One region of the Pannonibacter sp. I15F10I1 genome, then DNA from elsewhere that is predicted to be linked to it. Evidence: predicted binding sites of a transcription regulator. Region 1 holds the regulator's gene; each other region holds the start of a gene.

What was found. The regulator LexA, encoded in region 1, represses DNA repair genes until DNA is damaged. The targets are predictions, from matches to a motif close to TGTTCNNNNTGTGTTCNG.
Region 2: the regulator LexA is predicted to act here: its motif matches at 4,632-4,649, upstream of IF10I1_RS21140 (PA0069 family radical SAM protein).
Region 3: the regulator LexA is predicted to act here: its motif matches at 3,722-3,739, upstream of IF10I1_RS06660 (ATP-dependent helicase).

What each region holds. Positions count from the first base shown of each region.
Region 1 is NZ_FYAN01000026.1:554,853-562,052, reverse strand. Features, by position in the region: gene IF10I1_RS15840 (nucleoside-diphosphate sugar epimerase/dehydratase) at 1-512, shown strand, start outside; gene IF10I1_RS15835 (O-antigen ligase) at 624-1,919, shown strand; gene IF10I1_RS15830 (DUF983 domain-containing protein) at 2,011-2,448, opposite strand; gene lexA (transcriptional repressor LexA) at 2,902-3,624, opposite strand; gene IF10I1_RS15820 (molybdopterin oxidoreductase family protein) at 3,955-6,057, shown strand; gene IF10I1_RS15815 (helix-turn-helix domain-containing protein) at 6,267-7,200, shown strand, end outside.
Region 2 is NZ_FYAN01000029.1:56,482-63,681, reverse strand. Features, by position in the region: gene IF10I1_RS21170 (AtpZ/AtpI family protein) at 28-456, shown strand; gene IF10I1_RS21165 (F0F1 ATP synthase subunit A) at 533-1,282, shown strand; gene IF10I1_RS21160 (F0F1 ATP synthase subunit C) at 1,352-1,579, shown strand; gene IF10I1_RS21155 (F0F1 ATP synthase subunit B) at 1,659-2,216, shown strand; gene IF10I1_RS21150 (ATP F0F1 synthase subunit B) at 2,228-2,707, shown strand; gene IF10I1_RS21145 (ribonuclease HII) at 2,777-3,427, opposite strand; gene IF10I1_RS21140 (PA0069 family radical SAM protein) at 3,488-4,612, opposite strand; gene IF10I1_RS21135 (glycosyltransferase) at 4,719-5,405, shown strand; gene IF10I1_RS21130 (DUF4344 domain-containing metallopeptidase) at 5,527-6,300, shown strand; gene IF10I1_RS21125 (AraC family transcriptional regulator) at 6,346-7,200, opposite strand, start outside.
Region 3 is NZ_FYAN01000008.1:153,660-160,859, forward strand. Features, by position in the region: gene recN (DNA repair protein RecN) at 1-537, shown strand, start outside; gene IF10I1_RS06645 (hypothetical protein) at 630-863, opposite strand; gene ligA (NAD-dependent DNA ligase LigA) at 1,066-3,225, shown strand; gene IF10I1_RS06655 (GIY-YIG nuclease family protein) at 3,230-3,526, shown strand; gene IF10I1_RS06660 (ATP-dependent helicase) at 3,771-6,251, shown strand; gene IF10I1_RS06665 (hypothetical protein) at 6,389-6,862, opposite strand; gene IF10I1_RS06670 (response regulator) at 7,041-7,200, shown strand, end outside.

The DNA.
Region 1 (7,200 bases):
CGCTTTTCAAGCGGCAGATTGCCGCCGGCGGTCCGATCACGGTCACGCACCCGGAAATGACGCGTTATTTCATGACGATCCGGGAGGCGACCGAACTGGTGCTGCAGGCCGCTTCGGCCGAAATCGGACGTGAAGAGACACGCGGACGCATCTTTGTCCTCGACATGGGCGAGCCCGTGAAGATCCTGACACTGGCAAGAACGATGATTTCCCTGGCGGGACTGCGGCCGGATGAGGACATAGCCATCAAATTCACCGGCCTGCGTCCGGGGGAAAAGCTTTATGAAGAGCTGTTTGACGCCAACGAGATGACCACCCCTCACGATGCAGAGGGCTTCTTTGTCGCCTCCGCCGGCATCATTCCGCTCGAGCGTTTGACGTGGCATCTGGAGCGCCTCGGCAACAGTGCGGCTGCCGGTGGGGAAGATCAGTGCAAGGCGATGCTGATCGCCGCGCTGGGTGAAGTCGAGGCCGGAAGCCCCGTTCAGACCGCGATGCCCCGAATGCGTTGAACCGCAAGCTCCGGGTGGCGGCTGCTGTGGTGCGGTTGGGCAATTTCAACGCATGATGCGCCTGCATCGAGAGACCTGAGTTAAGAGACTTTTTTAAAGGGAATTGCCGTTTTGACTGAGGTTGCTCAAAAACTGGCCGGGCGAAACCGCGGCAAGCCGGTGCAGGCGCTCGAATTCCTCTTCGTATCGGTATTTGCAGCGCTTCCGCCTGTCCTGACGGTCGCCCGGGTGTCTCCGCCGTTGTTTCTGGGGCTGGCCGCTGTCTTTCTTACCGGGCTGGCGTGGTGTTACCGCGGGCAGGCCATGTTTGAGGGCCTGGGCTCGAAGATCCGGTCTCCCTTGCTCCTGGCGGGCCTCGCCTGTACCGCCTTCATGCTGATCTCCGTTACCTGGGCGCCTGTCCCGGTACAGGCGAGGGGGCTGAGTTCGGCATGGGGGTTCCTCTTCTCGGTCCTTGTCTCAGGCCTTTTGTGGCTATGTGTCTGTGCCTTGCCGGTTCCGGTGCTTGACCGTCTTGCAGGACGGATCGGAGCCGCGCTTGCCATCTCTCTGCCGCTGACGGCTGTTCTGATTTTTGTTCATTTCCTGACCGGCGGCGTGCTGAATGCAGAACTTCGCGCAGATCCTGACAACTACGTTCTGAACCGCGCGGCCGTTGCAATCGCCATGTTCCTGCCGTTTGCCGCTCTCGTGGTCTTGAAACAGCGCCGCCGCTTGCCCCTGGCCGGACTGCTGGTGTTTGCAGCTGTGTCATGCTTTCAATCCGACAGCTCGTCGGCGCAGCTCGGCGTGCTTGTCATCCTACTGCTGACCGTTCCGGCCTTCGTCTGGCCGCGGGCTATCTACAGGGTCGTGACCGGTGGCGCTCTTGTGACCTTTGTCTTGATGCCGCTCATTGTCGGCCATGTGAATGACATGATCCCTCAGGCCGTCCACGAAAAGGTCGGCTACACCTCGCTGACCATACGCGGGCTCATCTGGACGGAATATGCCAATTTGCTGCCCGGGCATGTCTGGCTGGGATATGGGATGGAAGCCTCGAAAGTGGCAGACGAATTGCCCGAAGCTGCCGGATATTCACCTGAGAGAAAATACCTGCTTGGTTTCGGGCACAGCCATAACGCGCCGTTGCAAATCTGGTTCGAACTGGGGCTGGCCGGGGCGGCTTTGTTCGCTGCAGCGCTTGCCCTGTTGTTCCGCCGCGCGGGCCACCTTCAGGGCGCGAGCCTCGCGGCGGCAACCGTCACTCTGGCCGTCACCTACAGTGTCGCGGTTGTGAGCCATGGGGCATGGCAGGGCTGGTGGTTCAGCCTGATGATCCTCACAGCGGTGCCCTTCATGGTGAAAGGGCGGGCTGAAGCAGTCCGGTCTGCTCCGGAGCTTGCTGCCGGCTCTCAATCCGCCTGACTCATTGAGAGTTGGACAAATCCTTGCGGCGCACGAGCCTTTTCAAGGCGTGAGGTGTGAGCATCGAAACTCCTGGCATGAGGCGGCCTTTTCAGGTTTCGGGACCGGGCCTTGCTCCTCCCGCCGTCTTGTCTTCGGCCGGCGTATCCGTCACCAGCCTGCCTTCCTCGGCCTTGTAGATATACTGGCTTGCTACCAGCCAGCCCTTGAGGGGGCGGAGGGGCGGGATGCAGGTGAGGAGGAGGAGCGGCAGCGTTGTGAAGAGGTGGACCCAATAGGGCGCCGTGTAGGCAATTTCCAGCCACATGGCGAAGGCAACGCTCGGAACGCAGGCAAAGCAGATGACGAAGAAGGCCGGGCCATCCGCCGGGTCGGCGAAGCTGTAGTCAAGGCCGCAGACTTCACAGGACGGGGCAAGGGTGAGGAAGCCCTTGAACAGATGCCCCTGACCGCAGCGCGGGCAACGGCCGCGCACGCCGACATGGGCGGGCGACTGGGCTGGCCACTGGCCGGATGTCTCGATGGTCATGAGGGCCTCCTTGTGCTGGCCGGCTTGCGGCAAATCAGGATAATTCCTTACCCGCTAACTGCGGCGCAGACGCGTCCGGAGCAAGATGCGTTTTGACGCAGGGGGCAAGGGGAGGGCAGGCCAGCTATTCCTGTGCCCGGCGGGAACTTGGTCCGGACGATTCTGCACCGCCCGTATCAAGGCTTTGAGTGGCTGGCGCAACATGCCTGAAGCCCTTTCGATGAAAACGGAGCGGCCGGCCGTGCTCTGCCTGTCTGTTTTCATGCGATTCCGGACGCGAAACCGGTGCCGCCTTTGCCGGAATTGCTCTCGCATGCGCGCAGGCACCGCACGGGCCCGCCCAGTTGCCGGTGACGCAAGTCTGCCGGGTGCGTGCCGCGTGCTGCCATAAACAGAAATGCCGGAAACAGTGTCTCCGGCATTCTTCAAGCGTGTCGAACGGGCAGCAGCGGCTCAATACTGCCGGAACAGGGCCACAAGCTTGCCCTGGATGCGCACGCGGCCGGGACCGAAGATGCGGGTTTCATAGGCCGGATTGGCAGCTTCCAGCGCAACGGAAGCGCCCTTCTTGCGCAGGCGCTTGAGCGTTGCTTCCTCGTCGTCCACCAGTGCCACGATGATGTCGCCGCTTTCGGCCGTGTCGGTCTTGCGGATCAGCACCGTGTCGCCATCCAGAATACCGGCCTCGATCATCGAATCACCGCGCACTTCCAGCGCATAGTGCTCCCCGCGGCTGATCAGCTCGGGCGGCACGGAGATGGAATGGCTGTGGGTCTGGATCGCCTCGATCGGAACACCGGCAGCGATGCGGCCCATGACCGGGATGGAGGTGAAGTGAGGGGCGCTTTCCGCCACCGGGGCGGCCGGAGCGGCGGCCGGGGCAGAGGCCTTGCCGAGCGATCCCTCGATAACCGACGGCGCAAAGCCCTTGCCGCGCGGCGAAGACAGGCCTGGGGTGACCGAATCCGGCAGGCGGACCACTTCCATGGCGCGCGCCCTGTTGGGCAGGCGGCGGATGAAGCCACGCTCCTCCAGCGCCGTGATCAGACGGTGAATGCCGGACTTGGACCGGAGGTCCAGTGCGTCCTTCATTTCGTCAAAGGACGGCGGAACCCCGGATTCCTTCAGGCGCTCATGAATGAACATCAGCAGTTCGTGTTGCTTGCGCGTCAGCATGTGAGGTCCCCGTTGGAGGGTCTGGTACAAATCATGAACGTACCTTAGCTGTTCTCACTGTGTTCCACAAGTCTTAAGGTGAGGTTAGCGGGATGTTCCTGTCGCATGCACTCAAGGCAACACACCGCCGCTGCGCCTTTTCCCGGCAGAACGGTTCCTTGCGTGCAATTGCCTGCGGGCCCGGCTTGACTTCATGCGCCGGTGTCCCGAAAGCTGGCGAAAGAAGAAGACACAGCTCCCGCGCTGCCTGCGCTTCGCAGATGGCCTCACCCTGCCTCAAACGGCATTCTGCTCTGGGGCGGCGCTACCGGGACCCCGAAAAGACCGACGATGAACAAGCCTGTCACCATTACCGCCCATTCCGCCTGTCCGCATGACTGCCCCTCCACCTGCGCGCTGGATGTGGAGGTGACGGCAGAGGGCCGCATCGGCCGCCTGCGCGGGGCGGCGGACAATCCCTACACGGCGGGCGTCATCTGCGCCAAGGTTGCGCGCTATGCGGAGCGGCTGTACCACCCGGACCGGCTGCTGACGCCAATGGCCCGCGTTGGGGCGAAGGGGGAAGGGCGGTTCGAGCCCATCTCCTGGGACGAGGCACTGAACCTTATTGCCGCGCGATTCCTGGAGGCGGAGGCAAAGCACGGGCCTGAGGCGGTCTGGCCCTATTACTACGCCGGCACCATGGGGCTGGTGCAGCGTGACAGCATCCACCGCCTGCGCCATGCCAAGGGCTATTCGCAGCAGTTTTCCTCGATCTGCACCAATCCGGCCTGGACCGGCTATGTGGCCGGAACCGGGCTTCTGGCCGGGCCGGACCCGCGCGAGATGATGAAGGCTGACCAGATCATCATCTGGGGCACCAATGCGGTGGCAACCCAAGTGAATGTGATGACCCACGCCATCACCGCCCGCAAGACGCGTGGTGCGAAGATCATCGTGGTTGATGTCTACCGCACCGAAACGATGAAGCAGGCGGATATCGGGATCGTGCTGAAGCCCGGCAGCGATGCGGCGCTGGCCTGTGCCATCATGCATGTGCTGTTCCGCGACGGTCTGGCCGACCGGGAGTATCTTGCCCGCTACACCGATTGCCCGGATGAGTTGGAGGCGCATCTTGCCACCCGCACGCCGGAATGGGCGGAAGGGATCACCGGCGTTCCGGCTGAAGAGATCACGCAGCTCGCCCGGATGATCGGCGAGGTGAAGCGTACCTTCATCCGTCTTGGCTATGGCTTTACCCGCAGCCGCAACGGCGCTGTCTCCATGCATGCGGCGGCCAGCATCGCAGCTGTTGCCGGCTCCTGGCAGTATGAAGGGGGCGGGGCCTTCCACAACAACGGGGCGATCTACAGGCTCGACAAGTCGATGGTCGAGGGCAGTTCCCTGCGCACCGGCACAAGGTTCCTCGACCAGAGCCTCATCGGCCGCGTGCTGACGGGGGACCGGGAGGCGCTGGCCGGCGGCCCGCCGGTGACGGCGCTGCTGATCCAGAACACCAATCCGGTCTCCGTCGCGCCGGAACAGACACTGGTGAAACAGGGCTTTGCCCGCGAGGATCTCTTCACCGTGGTGCATGAGCAGTTCATGACGGACACGGCGCGCTATGCCGACATCGTGCTGCCCGCGACCCAGTTTCTGGAGCATGACGACATCTACCGGGGCGGCGGCCACCAGTACATGCTGTTTGGCCCCAAGCTGACGGATGCGCCGGGCGAGGCGCGGGAGAACATATTCGTTATCAACGAATTGGCGAAGCGTCTTGATGCAAGGGATCATCCCGGCTTCCACATGAGCGCCCGCGAGCACGTGGACTGGATGCTCGTCAATTCCGGCTATGGCACGCTGGCCGAACTGGAGGCCGGGCGCTGGAAGGATCTGCAGCCGGACTTCCGCACCGCTCATTATCTCGATGGCTTCGGCCATGCGGACGGCAAGTATCACTTCAAGGTGGACTGGGGATTCACCGCAGCGCCCAACCGGCCGGAAAACGGCAAGCCCTTCGGCGCCCACGCCGCCATGCCGCGCCTGCCGGATTACTGGAACGCGGTGGAGAATGCCGATGCGGAGCATCCGTTCCGGCTGGTGACGGCGCCCGCCCGCTCCTTCCTCAATTCCAGCTTCACCGAAACGCCGGGCTCCACCAAGAAGGAAGGCGGCCGGCCGGAGGTCTGGATGCGTCCCGATGAAGCCGCTGCTGCAGGGCTGGAGGATGGCGCCCGCGTTATCCTGGGCAACCGGCGCGGCGAGGTGCGGCTGCATCTGCGCCATGTGGAGGGGTTGGCCCCCGGCACGGTGGTGTCGGAAGGCATCTGGCCCAACACGGCCTTTGAAAACGGCAATGGCATCAACACGCTGATCGGCGCCGAGCCCATTGCCCCCTATGGCGGCGCCGCCTTCCATGACTGCGCCGTGTGGGTTCGCCCGGCCGTGTAATCCGCCGGTGGCGTGGGCGCGGCGAAGCTGCTAGTCTTTCCTTGCGGCATGGTGCGCATTGGGGGCTTGAGGCTCGCGGAAGGGAGAGATCCGCGTCCTTGCAACAAAGGCCCGCCGGGAGTGATGCCTGCCGCCTCAGGGGCTTCGGCCTGCGTCCTGTTCCTTCGGGCAGGATGCAGGCTGTCAGAGCCTTGCGGGAGGAACCAGACATGCCCACGGTGACGTCTCAGCATCAGAGCCGTATCGAGGCGGCGCTTGCCAGCGGGCAGGCGGCGCGCTCGCCCATTGCCGCTTCCTGGGCCCGCTCGGCCCATCTCCATGGCCTTGATCCGGTGAAACGCCGGGTGGAGCCGCGCCTGACGGAGCAGGAGCTTGCCCTCGTGCGCGAGCGCATGGGCGGGCTCGTGGCCACCGCCGCGCCCCATCTCGACTGGCTGTTCCAGACCATCGGCGGCCTTGGCGCCTGTGTGGTGCTGGCTGACGCGGAAGGTATCGCGGTGGAACGGCGCGGCAATTCATCCGAGGACCGCGATTTCGCCGCCTCCGGCCTGTGGACCGGCGCCGTATGGTCCGAGGCGGAAGCCGGCACCAACGGTATCGGCACCTGCCTTGCCGAGGGCAGGGCGGTGACGATCCACCGGGACCAGCATTTTCTTGCCCGCAACATTGGCCTCACCTGCACCTCCGCCCCCGTGCATGATGCCGGCGGCCAGCTGGCGGCGGTGATCGATGTGTCCACGGCCGAGCAGGACGTGTCCGCCGCCGTGCTCAGCCTCATCAGCCAGACGGTGCAGAACACGGCGCAGAAAGTGGAGGCCGACCTCTTCCATGCCGCTTTTCCGAAGGCCCGTATGGTGCTGGTGCCGGGCGGTGGCACGCATGGCCTTGCCGCGCTTGTGGCGGTGGATGAGGATGATCTCGTCATCGGCGCCACACGCGGGGCGCGGGCTCTGCTGGGCCTAACTGCCGATCCTGCCGCAAACCCGCGTCCGCTCGCCGATCTTCTCGGCCTGCCGGTGCATGAACGGCTGGAGGATGCGGAGCGCGCCGTGCTGCACCGGGCGCTGGCCCGGGCCTCGGGCAACGTCTCCGCCGCCTCCCGCGCCCTCGGCCTCTCCCGCGCGACGCTTCACCGGAAACTGG
Region 2 (7,200 bases), on a different contig from region 1:
GTTTCCTTTGTTGAATGTGAGGGGCCTATGGACCGTTCGCCGCAACAAGGGGATGCCAAAGAAGGATCCTCTGAAATTTCCGAAGCTGACCTGTCGTCTCGACGGGAGAAGCTCAATCAGCTGCTGGAAGAGCGCCGCCAAAGCGAAATACGCGCAGAGGCAAAGGCGAGCCGCAGTTCGACGGCCGGCATGGCACAGGCAATGAAGCTCTCTTCGGAGTTCATTGCCGGGATCGTGGCGGGCGGCATGATTGGCTGGCTCCTGGATCAGTGGCTGGGAACGATGCCCCTCGGGCTTGTCGTTTTCATTCTGCTGGGGTTCGGTGCGGGGATTCTCAATGTGCTCAGGTCGGCCGGAGTGGTGCCTGAGCAGGGGGAGGCCTGGCGCAAGCCGGTCACACCGGGTGGGAAAGATGAAGATTCTGACGAGTCTTCGCAGGATTCTCCCCGAAAGTGACTTGACGTGACGGCGGTGCGACGACTAAGAGCCCGCGCAAACAGCGCTTTGTGAACGATAGAACGAAGGTTGACCGGTGGCGAACGATCCGATCCATCAGTTTCATATCAAGACGCTCGTCCCGATCGAGGTCGGCGGTATCGATCTGTCCTTCACCAATTCCGCCCTGTTCATGGTGGTGACGGTCATTACCGCTGCGGCGTTCCTGATTTTCTCGTCTTCCAGCCGCGGCCTGATCCCGTCCCGCTGGCAGTCCATGGCTGAACTCAGCTACGAGTTCGTGGCCGGGATGCTGCGCAACGGCGCCGGAACGGAAGGCATGCGCTTCTTCCCGCTGGTGTTCTCGCTGTTCATGTTCGTGCTGGTCGCGAACCTGCTCGGCATGTTCCCGTATTTCTACACGATCACCAGCCAGATCATCGTGACCTTCGCCCTGGCGCTGCTCGTGATCCTGACGGTCACGATCTACGGCTTCGCCCGTCACGGCCTGCACTTCCTGCACCTCTTCGTTCCGGCTGGTGTGCCGGGCGCACTGGTGCCGCTTGTTGCGCCGATCGAAGTGATCTCGTTCCTCTCCCGCCCGATCAGCCTCTCGGTTCGTCTTTTCGCGAACATGCTGGCGGGCCATATCACCCTCAAGGTGTTCGCCGGGTTCGTTGTCAGCATGAGCGCCATGGGTGCAGCTGGCATGTTCGGGGCCGTCCTCCCGCTCGGGATGACGGTGGCGCTGACGGCACTGGAGTTCCTCGTTGCGTTCCTGCAGGCGTATGTGTTCACGCTGCTGACCTGCATGTACCTCAACGACGCCCTTCATCCGTCTCACTAAACTCACCAACTCATGTGGCCGCAAAGGCCGCCTGACAACGCTGACAAACGTCAATTAGGAGCACGTGTCATGGAAGCAGAAGCAGCAAAGTTCATTGGCGCTGGTATCGCCGCTCTCGGCATGGGCCTCGTCGCCCTGGCTCTGGGTAACATCTTCTCCAACTTCCTGTCGGGCGCCCTGCGCAACCCGTCCGCTGCTGATGGCCAGTTCGGCCGTCTGGTGTTCGGCTTCGCCGTGACCGAAGCTCTGGGCATCTTCTCGCTGCTGATCGCCCTTCTGCTCCTGTTCGCCGTCTAATCGTCCCTAACGGCGTATTGGAACGAATGAGACCGGGGGCGGCGCACCTGCGCCGCCTTCCCGGTATCTGGAGGCGATAATGGCAGGCGAAACCCATACTACTGTGGACGGGCAGGTTATCCTGGACGTTCCGGCGGCAGAACACGGGGCAGGTTTCCCGCCGTTCGACCCGACTCATTTTGTCTCGCAGCTGTTCTGGCTGTTCGTCACCTTCCTGGTCTTCTACTGGATCATGAAGAATGTGGCTCTGCCGCGCATCGCTGGCATTCTCGAGGACCGTCACGACCGCATCGCGGGCGATCTGTCGGAAGCCGAGCGCCTGAAGCGGGAGACCGACGAAGCCATTGCCGCTTACGAGCAGGCCCTGTCCGAAGCCCGTGCCCGTGCACGCGGCATTGCACAGGACACCCGTGAAAAGCTCAAGGCTGAGACGGATGCACGCCGCGCCACCGCCGAGCAGGGCCTTGCGGCCAAGCTGGCAGAGGCCGATGCGCATATCTCGTCCATCAAGGACAAGGCTCTGGCCCAGGTTGGTGAAATCGCCAGCGAGACATCTTCCGCCCTGGTGGAAGCTCTGATCGGTGTGGCTCCGGCCAAGGCTGAAGCAGACGCTGCCGTTCAGTCTGCGGCGAAGTAAGGAGACCGGTCATGGATGCATCATTCTGGGCACTGGTCGGCCTGATCCTGTTCTTTGTCCTGATCGCCTGGCTCGGTGTTCCGGCCAAGATCACGGCAGCGCTTGACAGCCGCGCAACCAAGATCCGCACGGATCTGGAAGAAGCCCGCAAGCTTCGTGAAGAAGCTCAGGCGCTTCTGGCCGACTATCAGCGCCGCCGTCATGAGGCGGAAGCGGAAGCTGAAGCAATCGTGGCTGAGGCCCGTGCAGAGGCAGAGCAGCTGACGCTGGAGACCACCCGGTCTCTGGAAGAGCTGATTGCCCGGCGCACCAAGTCTGCCGAAGACAAGATTGCCCAGGCCGAAGCCCATGCCATCGCGGAAGTGAAGGCAAAGGCTGCTGATCTGGCGGTCGCCGCTGCTGAAAGCATGCTGGTGGCCAAGGTGACGGGTTCCGTTGCCGAGGGTCTGACGGCCAAGAGCATCGAGCAGGTCAAGGCTGGCCTCAACTGAAGCCTGCCGGATCACTGATCTCATGAAAGCGGCCCCTGCGGGCCGCTTTTTTGTTGGGTAAGGTGAAGCTCAGTCCCGCACGGCTGCAGCCACGGGCCGGAATGACATGCGGTGCAGGGGGCAGGGGCCGAGCACCGTTAGGGCAGCGGCATGGGCCGGTACGCCATAGCCCTTGTGCACGGCAAAGCCATAGCCGGGAAAAAGCCCGTCCGCCCGTTCCATCATCCGGTCACGGGTGACCTTGGCAACGATGGATGCCGCAGCAATGGCAAGGCACCGCCCGTCGCCCTTGATCAGCGCCTGCCCGTCCACCCCGAGCCCCGGCGGCACATCGCGGCCATCCACCAGGACATAGCCAGCTTTCCGGGAGAGACCCGCCACGGCCCGGCGCATGGCGTCCAGCGTTGCGGCACGGATGTTCATCCGGTCGATTGTGGCGGCCGAACTGCTGGCAACGCTGACGAAAGCCGTGGCACAGATCTCGTCATAGAGGGCATTGCGCCGGCTCTCGGTGAGCTTCTTGGAATCGTTCAGGCCCACCGGCAGGTTTGAGTAGTCGAGGATCACGGCAGCGGTGACGACCGGCCCGGCCCACGGTCCGCGCCCGGCCTCGTCCACGCCACACAGTGCGCCGCGGAGGCCTGCGGCATGTCCGGCTTCCAGCGCGGCATCCAGTGTGTCGCCGAATCGCAGATCAAAAAGGGAGGGGGCCTTGCTCATGGAGCGGATCGTGATGATTCCCGGCCGCAATGCAAGAGCAAGGACCAGTAACGTCCCAGATCAGAACAGGGAGAGCTGCACGCCGCCCACCTGCGGCGGGGTGAAAAGCTCCGTGTTCAGCTTCTTGCGCCGTTGGTTCAGCCCCAGCCGCTTGCAGGCGAGGCTGAAGCGTTGGCCGATCTGCTGGGCATAGGGGCCGAGCCCGCGCATCCGCTGGCCCCATTCGGCGTCATAGTCCTTGCCGCCGCGCATCGAGCGCAGGATGTTCATCACATGGCGGTAGCGGTCCGGCCGGTTGCGCAGCAGCCAGTCGCGGAACAGTTCGGACACCTCCAGCGGCAGGCGCAGCAGGATGTAACCGGCCTCGGTGGCGCCATGCTCTGCGGCGGCTTCCAGCAGCGCCTCGATCTCGCTGTCCGTGAGGGCCGGGATCACCGGCGCCATCATCACGGAAGCCGGGATGCCCGCTTCCGACAGCCCCTTCAGCGCGCCAAGACGCCGGTGCGGGGCGCTGGCGCGGGGCTCCAGCGTGCGCACCAGGTCCTTGTCGAGCGAGGTGATGGACAGCGCCACCTTGGCCAGACCCTTCTCCGCCATGCGCGACAGGATGTCCGCATCGCGCAGCACCAGCGCCGATTTGGTGACGATGGCGACCGGGTGATTGTAGGTCTCCAGCACCGTCAGGATCTCCCGCATCAGCTTGTAGCGCCGCTCGATGGGCTGGTAGGGGTCCGTGTTGGTGCCGATGGCGATGGTGCGCACCTGATAACCGGGCCGTGCCAGTTCCCGCTCCAGCAGTTCGGCTGAATTGGGCTTGGCAAAGAGCCGTGTCTCGAAGTCGAGGCCGGGGGAGAGGCCCATGAAGGCATGACTGGGCCGGGCAAAGCAGTAGATGCAGCCATGCTCGCAGCCCCGGTAGGGGTTGATCGAGCGGTCAAAGGAAATGTCGGGCGAGGAATTGCGCGTGATGATGGTGCGGGCCTTCTCTTCCTGCACCGTGGTCTTCAGCGGCGGCAGATCGTCCGGCGTCTCCCAGCCATCGTCAAAGCCTTCGCGCTGCTGGCGCTCGAAGCGGCCCGGCATGTTGAGCGCGGCCCCGCGCCCGCGCCGCAGATCCTCATCGAGGCGCAATGCGGCCATGGCAGCTTCCCGGGTGTCCTGTTCCGTCTGATCAATCCGCGCCATGCTTCAGCGACTCTCCAATGAGAACATAAGCAGAACATTAGCTGAAAATGCAAGCCGGGCAAGGCCTCTCTCGCCAGACCCCCGAAAAGGCGCTACAACCCGTTTCATGATCAGTGTTGTCCTTGCCACACATGACAATGAAGCCCAGCTGGCGCATGCGCTGACGGCCCTTGTGCCGGGCGCGGCGGATGGCCTCGTGCGCGAGGTTCTGGTTGTGGATGGCGGCTCGTCCGATGCCACGCACAAGGTGGCGGATGCGGCCGGTTGCGAGTTCGAGGTGCTGGCGAAGGGGGAGGGCGCACGTTTTGCGCACGGAGCGGCGCTGGCGCGCAAGTCCCCCTGGCTGCTGTTTCTCAATGCCTCCACCGTGCTGGAACACGGCTGGCATCAGGATGTGCAGACATTCATTGAGCGGGTGGAACGCTCCGGTCAGGCGAACCGCTGCGCAGCCGCTTTCCGGCTGAAGCTGGATGCCTTCGGCTTCGGGGCGCGTCTGTCCGAGTTCGGCGCGATGCTGCGCAGCCGGATCCTGGCGATGCCGAACGCGGATCAGGGGCTGCTGATTTCACGCAGGTTCTACGAGGAGCTGGGCGGCCATCGGGATCTGGCCGGGATGGCGGATTTCGATCTGGTCCGCCGCATTGGCCGCAGCCGCATCCGCCTGCTGCGCAGCAGCGCCATTGCCGGGATGCCGGGCGGGGAGGCGCGGACGGGCCTTCGCCGCGCCGCTGCGCGCATGGCCGTTGCCGCGCTGCGCGTGCCGCCAACCCTTGCGGCACGGCTGCACGGCTGACCGGGATGTTTCTGCGCCTCCCAGGTGCCCGGTGCCGTCAGGCAGCTGTGGCCCTGCCGGGAAGCGGATATGTGATTGACGGGAATGTGGCACCAGCTCAACGCCGGAGTTCTATGCTCGAATGAGGCTCATTGCATTTGCGCTCGCCTTTGCTCTCGGCTTGGCTGCGGCACGCGGAGATGAGGCACGCGACAGCTTCATCCAGTCCAACATCATTTCAACACTTTACCACGAATTCGGCCATGCCCTTGTGGATGTGCTGAAGCTGCCGGTTCTGGGGCGCGAGGAAGATGCGGCCGACGCTCTGGCCACGCTGCTGATCCATCAGCTGTGGGAAGAGGATGCGGCGGTCACGATCGTCTATGATACGGCCTATGCCTACAGTCTGGCCCATGACGAGGCGGAGCGGGAAGGCGATGGGCCGGTCTATCACGGCCAGCACGGAACGGACCTTCAGCGCTACTACATGCTTGTCTGCCACTTCTACGGCGCCAATCCGGATGAGCGCGCCGAGGTGGCGCGTGAGCTGGAATTGCCCGAGGAGCGGATGGAAGACTGTCCCGATGAATGGGAACTGATGGCTTCCTCCTGGGGCAGGGCCCTGGACACAATCGGGAAGACATCCGGGAACAAAGGCAAACTGGTGCTCGTGCCGGGAAAGGGCGGCGAGCCGGCCCGCTCGTTGGTTGCGTCGGAAATCAAGGATCTCAACGCGCTTTTCAGCCTGCCGGTGACGGTGCGAGTGCGGATCGAGGAGTGCGGTGAGGCCAATGCCTTCTACTACCCGGGCGAAAAGGCGATTGTCGTCTGCACCGAATATGCCGAGGACCTGGGCCGGATGTGGGACGAGGCCCCTGATGAGACACAGGACGAAACAGCCGGCACCGGGGAGTGACGCCCGCGCTCTCTGGCACGCGTCTCACGCTGCTGGCACAGCTTTTCAGATGATGCTTTTGCGCAGTGCCCGCAGGGTTTCAGCGGGTGTCTCGCCGAACAGGTCCCGGTAGGCACCGGCAGCCCGACCGGCATGCTGCAGCCCGCAGGCCTGCATCAGCGTGGTGATATTGGCCGTTCCATCCCTGCGGCCGCGCGCGGCCATCAGGTGCTGGCGCAGCATGCTGAGCCGCCGCTCCTGAAGCGCCTGCGATATCGTCTGGCCCCGCTCGGCCTGAAAGGCGAGCTGCAAGGCGCGCAGGCTGTAGCCGCAGGCGCTGGCCAGCTCAGCGAAGTCAATGGGATCTGCCAGATGGGCATCGATGTAGTCGAGCGCCCGCGACACTTTGTGCCCGGCGCCCGCGATGTCCTGAGGCGTGGCGCAAAGCCTGTCCCGCGCCGTGCCTGCATGGGTCCACAGCAGCGCATGGGTGGTGGACCAGCCCAGCCGGTTCAGCGCCTCTGCTCCGGCCGGATCACCGCGGGGGATCTGGTCAGCCAGCCGGGCCAGCGCAAGGATTTGCGCCCCCAGCGTCCGCCCCGGCTCGCTGTCGAGCCGCAGCTGCGGATCAAAGACGATTTCCTGCGCCTCGCTCCCCGTCAGCGCGGCGAACATGTCCTCCACCGCCTGCCGCTCCAGCTTGAGGATCACCTGCCCGCAGCTGGCCTTCCAGCGCATCAGGCTGGGCCGGGTGGGGGAGAGAACGGAGGCCGCGCGTGCGGCCCCGGTTGTGACCATCTGGCTGCCGATGCACACTTCCGCACCACTGGTCAGCGGAATCTGCACCAGAAAGAACCGCTCCAGACAGCCCGGATCAATCTCCACCTCGCCGCCATAGGCAACATAGTTGATGGAGCCGCC
Region 3 (7,200 bases), on a different contig from region 1:
GCTGCCGAGCTTCCGGCCCTGAAGCTGGAGCGGGCGCGGTTTATCGTCGAGATGACCAGTGACCCGGAGAACCGGTCGGCAAGCGGTGTCGATACGGTGGAATTCTGGGTGCAGACCAACCCCGGCACGCGCCCCGGCCCGATGATGAAGGTTGCCTCAGGCGGCGAACTGTCCCGCTTTCTGCTGGCGCTCAAGGTGTCCCTGGCGGACAGCGGTTCCGTTCCGGCGCTGGTGTTCGACGAGATTGATACGGGCGTGGGCGGTGCCGTTGCCGAGGCGATTGGCCTGCGTCTGGCGCGGCTTGCCCGCTCCGTGCAGGTGCTGACGGTGACGCATGCGCCGCAAGTGGCGGCCCGCGCCAATGGTCATTTCCTGATTTCGAAGGAAGCGGTCGCCGAGGACCGGGTGGCGACCCGTATCACCCCGATTGATGATGCGCACCGGCGTGAGGAAATCGCCCGGATGCTGGCTGGCAGCGTCATCACCGATGAAGCCCGTGCGGCGGCTGAAAAGCTCATGGCCCACGCTCCGGGCTGAGTTGGGGGGCTTGCGTGGAGCGTGGGCCATGACGGTCAGGTGCGGGGGGATTTCACCTGACTTGGAGTGTCTCGTCTCTGCCTTGTACGGGGTTACTCCCGCGTCGTCGGCGTTGTCATCGGGCCTTCCTGAGGCTTGGGCAGCTCGATCTTGCCATCACCCACATTCGGGATATTCAGCTCGATCACGGCCTTGTCCTGCTTGGCGAAACCGCCTTCCGCCGCATAAAGCGCGACGCCGACCAGAGCCACGGCGAGGGCGCCTGCCACAAACCAACCTGCATTGCTACCGGGACGAAGCTTTGCTGAATTGTTGTCTGCGGGCATCTTGGCCTCTCCTTCTTCTGGCTTTAATACCAAGGCGCTGCGATGCTCGCGCATCCGGCCTTCAGACCACTCAGACCCCCGTGGGGCTTGGCTGGTCTGTTCGGGAGAAGAACTCGGCAGCCCTGCTTCCGGTTCCGTCCCGGCTCTGATTTTTTTGCGGTCCTGCGGCTGAGGCCGGACCGCTGCATTGCGGATGACAGCCATGACCGGGACTGACAGCTCCAACGCCAACACCGCCGTCGAGGCTCTGACGCTCGAGCAGGCCGCAGCCGAATTGCAGCGGCTCGCCGGTGAGATCGCCTTCCACGATGCGCGCTATCACGGCGAGGATGCGCCGGTCATTTCCGATGCGGATTATGATGCCCTGCGTCAGCGCAACGCCGCCATCGAGGCGCGCTTTCCCGAGCTGATGCGCTCGGACAGCCCGTCCGAGCGGGTGGGGGCTGCGCCGGCCGATGGCTTCGGCAAGGTCACCCATGCGGTGCCGATGCTCTCTCTCGACAATGCCTTTGCCGATGAGGATGTGCGCGATTTCGTGGGCCGCGTCCGCCGCTTCCTGAAGTTCGATCCGCTGATGGGCGAGCTTGCCGTCACGGCCGAGCCGAAGATTGACGGGCTGTCCCTGTCGCTGCGCTATGAGAAGGGCGTCCTCGTCAGCGCTGCCACCCGTGGTGACGGTGCCGTGGGCGAGAATGTCACCGCCAATGCCCGCACCATCGCCGATATCCCGCATGCGCTGCCTGCCGGTGTGCCGGAGGTGGTGGAGGTGCGTGGTGAAGTCTACATGTCCCATGCCGATTTTGCGTCACTGAACGCGCGCATGGCCGGCAACGGCGGCAAGGTCTTCGCCAATCCGCGCAATGCGGCGGCCGGTTCGCTGCGCCAGCTCAACCCGGAGATCACCGCCTCGCGCCCCTTGCGCTTCTTTGCCTATGCCTGGGGGCAGATGAGCGAGGTGCCCTGTGACACCCAGTTCGGTATGGTCCGCCGCTTCAATGATTGGGGCTTCGTCACCAACCCGCGCATGGTCCGCTGCACCAGCGTCGAGGAGCTTCTGGCCGTCTATCACGGTATCGAGGAAGACCGCGCCAGCCTTGGCTATGACATCGATGGTGTCGTCTACAAGGTGGACCGGCTGGACCTGCAGCAGCGGCTCGGCTTCGTCTCCCGCTCGCCCCGCTGGGCGATTGCGCACAAATTCCCGGCCGAGAAGGCCTATACGATCCTGCGCGATATCGAGATCCAGGTCGGCCGCACGGGCGCGCTGACGCCTGTCGCCAAGCTTGAGCCGGTGACGGTGGGCGGCGTGGTCGTCTCCAATGCAACGCTGCACAACGAGGATTACATCAAGGGTATCGGCACCGATGGCGAGCCGATCCGTGGCGGGGTGGACCTGCGCATCGGTGACACGGTGCAGATCCAGCGCGCGGGCGACGTGATCCCGCAGGTGATTGCGGTTGATCTGGAGCGCCGCCCGGCGGATGCCGCGCCCTTTGCCTTCCCGGACGTATGCCCCGCCTGCGGCAGCCACGCGGTGCGGGAGATCAACAGCAAGACGGGTCGTCCGGATGCTGTGCGCCGCTGTACCGGCGGCCTCATCTGTCCGGCGCAGGCTTCCGAAAAGCTGAAGCACTTCGTCTCGCGCAACGCCTTTGACATCGAGGGGCTTGGCGACAAGCAGGTCGACGCCTTCTTCGCCGAAGGGCTGGTGCGCAGCCCGGCGGAGATCTTCACGCTGGAAGCGCGTGACAAGCAGGCACTCACCAAGCTGCGCAACCGCGAAGGCTGGGGCGCAGTTTCGGCGAAGAACCTGTTCGAGGCGATCAACGCCCGCCGCCGCATTGATCTCAACCGCTTCATCTTTGCCCTCGGCATCCGTCATGTGGGCGAGGGCAACGCCAAGCTTCTTGCCCGCGCCTATGGTTCCTTCTCTGCCTTTTCCGCAGCCATGGAAGCCGCGCAGGACCGCAGCAGCGAGGCCTGGGCCGAACTCAACGCCATCGACGGCATCGGCGAAACCGTGGCCGAGGCGGTGGTGCAGTTCTTTGGCGAAGATCACAACCGCGAGGCCCTTGCCGCGCTTCTGGCCGAAGTGACACCACAGGACGCCGAGAAGATCAGCGCCGAAGGCTCGCCGGTTGCTGGCAAGACGGTCGTCTTCACCGGTTCCTTGGAGCGCATGACCCGCGACGAGGCAAAAGCCATGGCGGAGCGGCTCGGCGCCAAGGTGGCCGGCTCCGTGTCGAAAAAAACCGACCTCGTGGTGGCCGGTCCGGGTGCAGGCTCCAAACTCAAGACGGCCCAGGATCTGGGCATCGAGGTGATCACGGAAGACGGCTGGTTCGATCTGGTTGGCGGGTGAGGGGTTGGGAGAGAGAGGCTATTATTTCGTCTATGTCCTCGCCTGCCAGATTGGCGGCACGCTTTACATCGGTGTGACCAATGATCTTCTCCGCCGCATTTCGGAGCATCGAGAGGGCATCGGAGCAGGGTTCACATCGCGTTATGGCGTGCACAGGCTTGTCTACTATGAGCCTTTTGATGACGTTGAGCAGGCCATCTTGCGGGAGAAGCAACTCAAACGCTGGAACCGGTCCTGGAAGATCAGACTGATCGAAGAACAGAATCCGCATTGGCACGATCTCTTCCCCGGCCTCATGTAAGCCTCTCCGTTGTCATCCCGGTTTGGCGCGCAGCGGCAAGACCGGGATCTAGTAGCCCCGGCGCATGAGATATCAAACACCGGGGCTACTGGATCCCCGCTTGCGCGGGGATGACAGTGGCATAGGTGGCCAACCGCAGTTCTCTGATCTCCTTTCCCCATTATATTCCCCTCAAAGCCTCGCTCTTGCCGTGATTGTTGCTATATTGTTCTCCATGAAATGCACCCGAACCCTGGCTGGATGAATGACTGTGCCTCCCGGTTTTTCCGACGACTGGAGCGATATTGACGCTGAGTATGATGCCGGGTTTGGGCCGGGATCTGCGCCTGTTGCAGCCCACAGGCCGCAGGGCGGCGGCATTGCGGCGCGGGCTCTGGCGGCGCGGCAGGGGGCTGGCCAGCAGGGCGGGGCGCCGGAGTATTTCGAAGGCCTCAACCCGGAACAGCGGCTGGCAGTCGAAAGCGCCGACGGGCCGGTTCTGGTGCTGGCAGGGGCAGGCACGGGCAAGACCCGGGTTCTGACCACCCGCATCGCGCATATTCTGGCAAGCGGCCGGGCCTATCCCTCGCAGATCCTTGCGGTGACCTTCACCAACAAGGCGGCGCGCGAGATGAAGGAGCGCATCGCCCGTTACGTGGGCGAAGGCGTGGAGGGCATGGCGTGGCTCGGCACGTTCCACTCCATCTGCGTGAAGATCCTGCGCCGCCATGCGGAGCTGGTGGGCCTCAAGAGCAGCTTCACCATCCTCGACACCGACGATCAGCTGCGCCTGATGAAACAGGTGATCCAGGCCGAGGGGCTGGATGAGAAGCGCTGGACCGCGCGCATGTTTGCCGCGCAGGTGGACAGCTGGAAGAACCGCGGCCTGACGCCGAAGGACATTCCGGAAGGCGAGGCACGCTCCTTCGGCAATGGCAAGGGGCGCAAGCTTTACGAGGAGTATCAAGACCGGCTGTCCGTGCTCAATGCTGCGGATTTCGGCGACCTGCTGCTCCACTGCATCACCCTGTTCAAGACCCAGCCGGATGTGCTGAAGGATTTCCAGCGCCGCTTCCGCTACATGCTGGTGGATGAGTATCAGGACACCAACGTCGCCCAGTATCTGTGGCTGCGGCTGCTGGCGCAGGGCAATGCCAATATCTGCTGCGTGGGTGACGACGACCAGTCGATCTATGGCTGGCGCGGGGCGGAGGTGGACAACATCCTGCGCTTCGAGCACGATTTTCCCGGCGCGCTCGTCATCCGGCTGGAGCGGAACTACCGCTCCACGGCGCATATTCTCGGCGCGGCCTCGCATCTGATCGCCCACAACGAGGGGCGGCTTGGCAAGACGCTCTTCACCGATGACAAGGATCCGGAAGCTGAAGCCGTTACGGTCGCTTCCGCCTGGGATTCGGAGGAAGAAGCCCGCTCCATCGGCGATGAAATCGAGGCGCTGCAGGGCAAGGGGCATTCGCTCAACCAGATCGCCATTCTGGTGCGCGCGTCCTTCCAGATGCGTGAGTTTGAAGACCGCTTCATCACGCTGGGGCTGAATTACCGGGTCATCGGCGGCCCGCGCTTCTATGAGCGGCTCGAAATCCGCGATGCCATGGCCTATTTCCGCTGCGTGGTGCAGCCGGCCGATGATCTGGCGTTCGAGCGCATCGTCAATACGCCCAAGCGCGGCCTTGGCGAGGCGACGCTGAAGATCGTGCATGAACTGGCCCGGGCGCAGCGCATTCCGCTGATCGAGGCGGCAACGCAGCTGTGCCGCACGGAAGAAATCAAGCCCAAGGCGCGCAAGGCGCTCACGGATTTGCTGGCTGATCTCGACCGCTGGCGGGCGCAGCTCACCCGCGTCAAGCATTCCGAACTGGCGGAGATCATTCTGGACGAAAGCGGCTACACGGCGATGTGGCGGCAGGACAAGTCCGCAGAGGCGCCGGGCCGGCTCGACAACCTCAAGGAACTCATCCGCTCCATGGAGGAGTTCGAATCCCTGCCGGGGTTCCTCGAGCATATCGCCCTCGTCATGGACCGGGATTCGGCCGACGCGGCCGATGCCGTCTCCATCATGACGCTGCATTCGGCCAAGGGGCTGGAGTTCGACACGGTGTTCCTGCCGGGCTGGGAAGAGGGGCTCTTCCCGCATCAGCGGGCACTGGACGACGGCGGCCGGGCCGGGCTGGAGGAAGAGCGGCGGCTTGCCTATGTGGGAATCACCCGGGCACGGCAGCGGGCCAAGATCTGGTTCGCCTCCAACCGGCGCATCCATGGCTCCTGGCAGTCGAGCATTCCCTCGCGGTTTCTCGATGAGCTGCCGGAGGATCATGTGGAGGTGGTCGAAAGCTCCAGCCGTTATGGCGGCTACAGCGGCGGTGGCTATGGCGGGGGCGGCAGCTACGGCGTGTCACGCTTCGACAGCCGTGATGCCTTCCAGAACACCTATTCGACGCCGGGCTGGCAGCGGGCGCAGAAGGCGCGGGCGGGCGGCGAGGATTACGGGCGGCGTGGCGACATGCGCTCTGCCCGCAGCCGGGCGCAAGGTCCGCTGACCATCGAGGGCGAGCTGGTCGCCCGCTCCGTGGCGGACAAGCCCTCGGAGTTCGAGATTGGCGAACGGGTGTTCCACATCAAGTTCGGCTATGGCGCGATCCGGGCCATCGAGGGCAACAAGCTGACCATCGACTTCGAGAAGGCCGGCGAGAAGCGGGTGATCGACAGCTTCGTCGAGCGGCATTGACGCCAAGTTTTTCGATGCCGGCGAATCGCGCCTTGTCATGGCTCAGGCGCCGCACGCCGGATCAGCAGAAAAAAGGCCAGCGCTCTGTCATGCGCTGGCCTAACCCTGCCCCTGTTATTGACGCCGCATGCTGAGTTTCAGGCGGTATAGTCGACGATAAGGGATGTGGAAGACGCTACCGTGTTTGTTCCGGACGCTGAATAGCCGGTCTTTGTCTGAAGCTCTTCCAGCAGTTTCGCCAGAATGTCCTCAGTGGTGTCATCATCTTCGGTCATGGGCGGCATGCCGCCGCTGCCGCCCGGAGGCGGGGGAGGGGCCATTTCACCGCTTTCGAACAGGGACGCCAGTTCGTCCGCCTGGTCCTGTGTCAGCGTGCCGGCTTCCACCTGTTCAGACAGCAGGCTCTCAAGCTTTGCCTGCATCTCTTCCTGGCTGGGCGGAGCTGATGGCGCGGAGCCGCCAGGCCCCATTTCTCCATCAATAGCTTCCAGCGCGGAGAGCATTGCGTCCATGTCGCTGGACGTGATTTCTCCGGAACTTACCTGCTCCGTCAGCTTGGACTGAAAATACTGCTGGGGAGACTGAATGCCCGATGCACCAATGGACATCATGATTGCAGCCTTTCCTTTTGCTTGCAATATAATGAACAGTGAATGGCAAAGGTTAATGCGAAATTAATGAATTATTTCTCGTTCTTTTCTTTATTTTTCTAAGGAAACTACGGAAATCAAAAGAAATAACCGACGAAAAATAATTGAAATGCGGCGCAGTTGAGTCATATTGCGGCTCATGAAACAGACTGAACATATCCTCGTTGTCGAGGACGACCCCGAAATCGGCGAACTGATTGACCAGCATCTGACGGGTCAGGGCTGGAAGGTGAGCCTCGCGCGCCATGCAGGCGAGATGGAGCGTGTGCTGCACAGCGCGCGGATCGATCTCGTCGTGC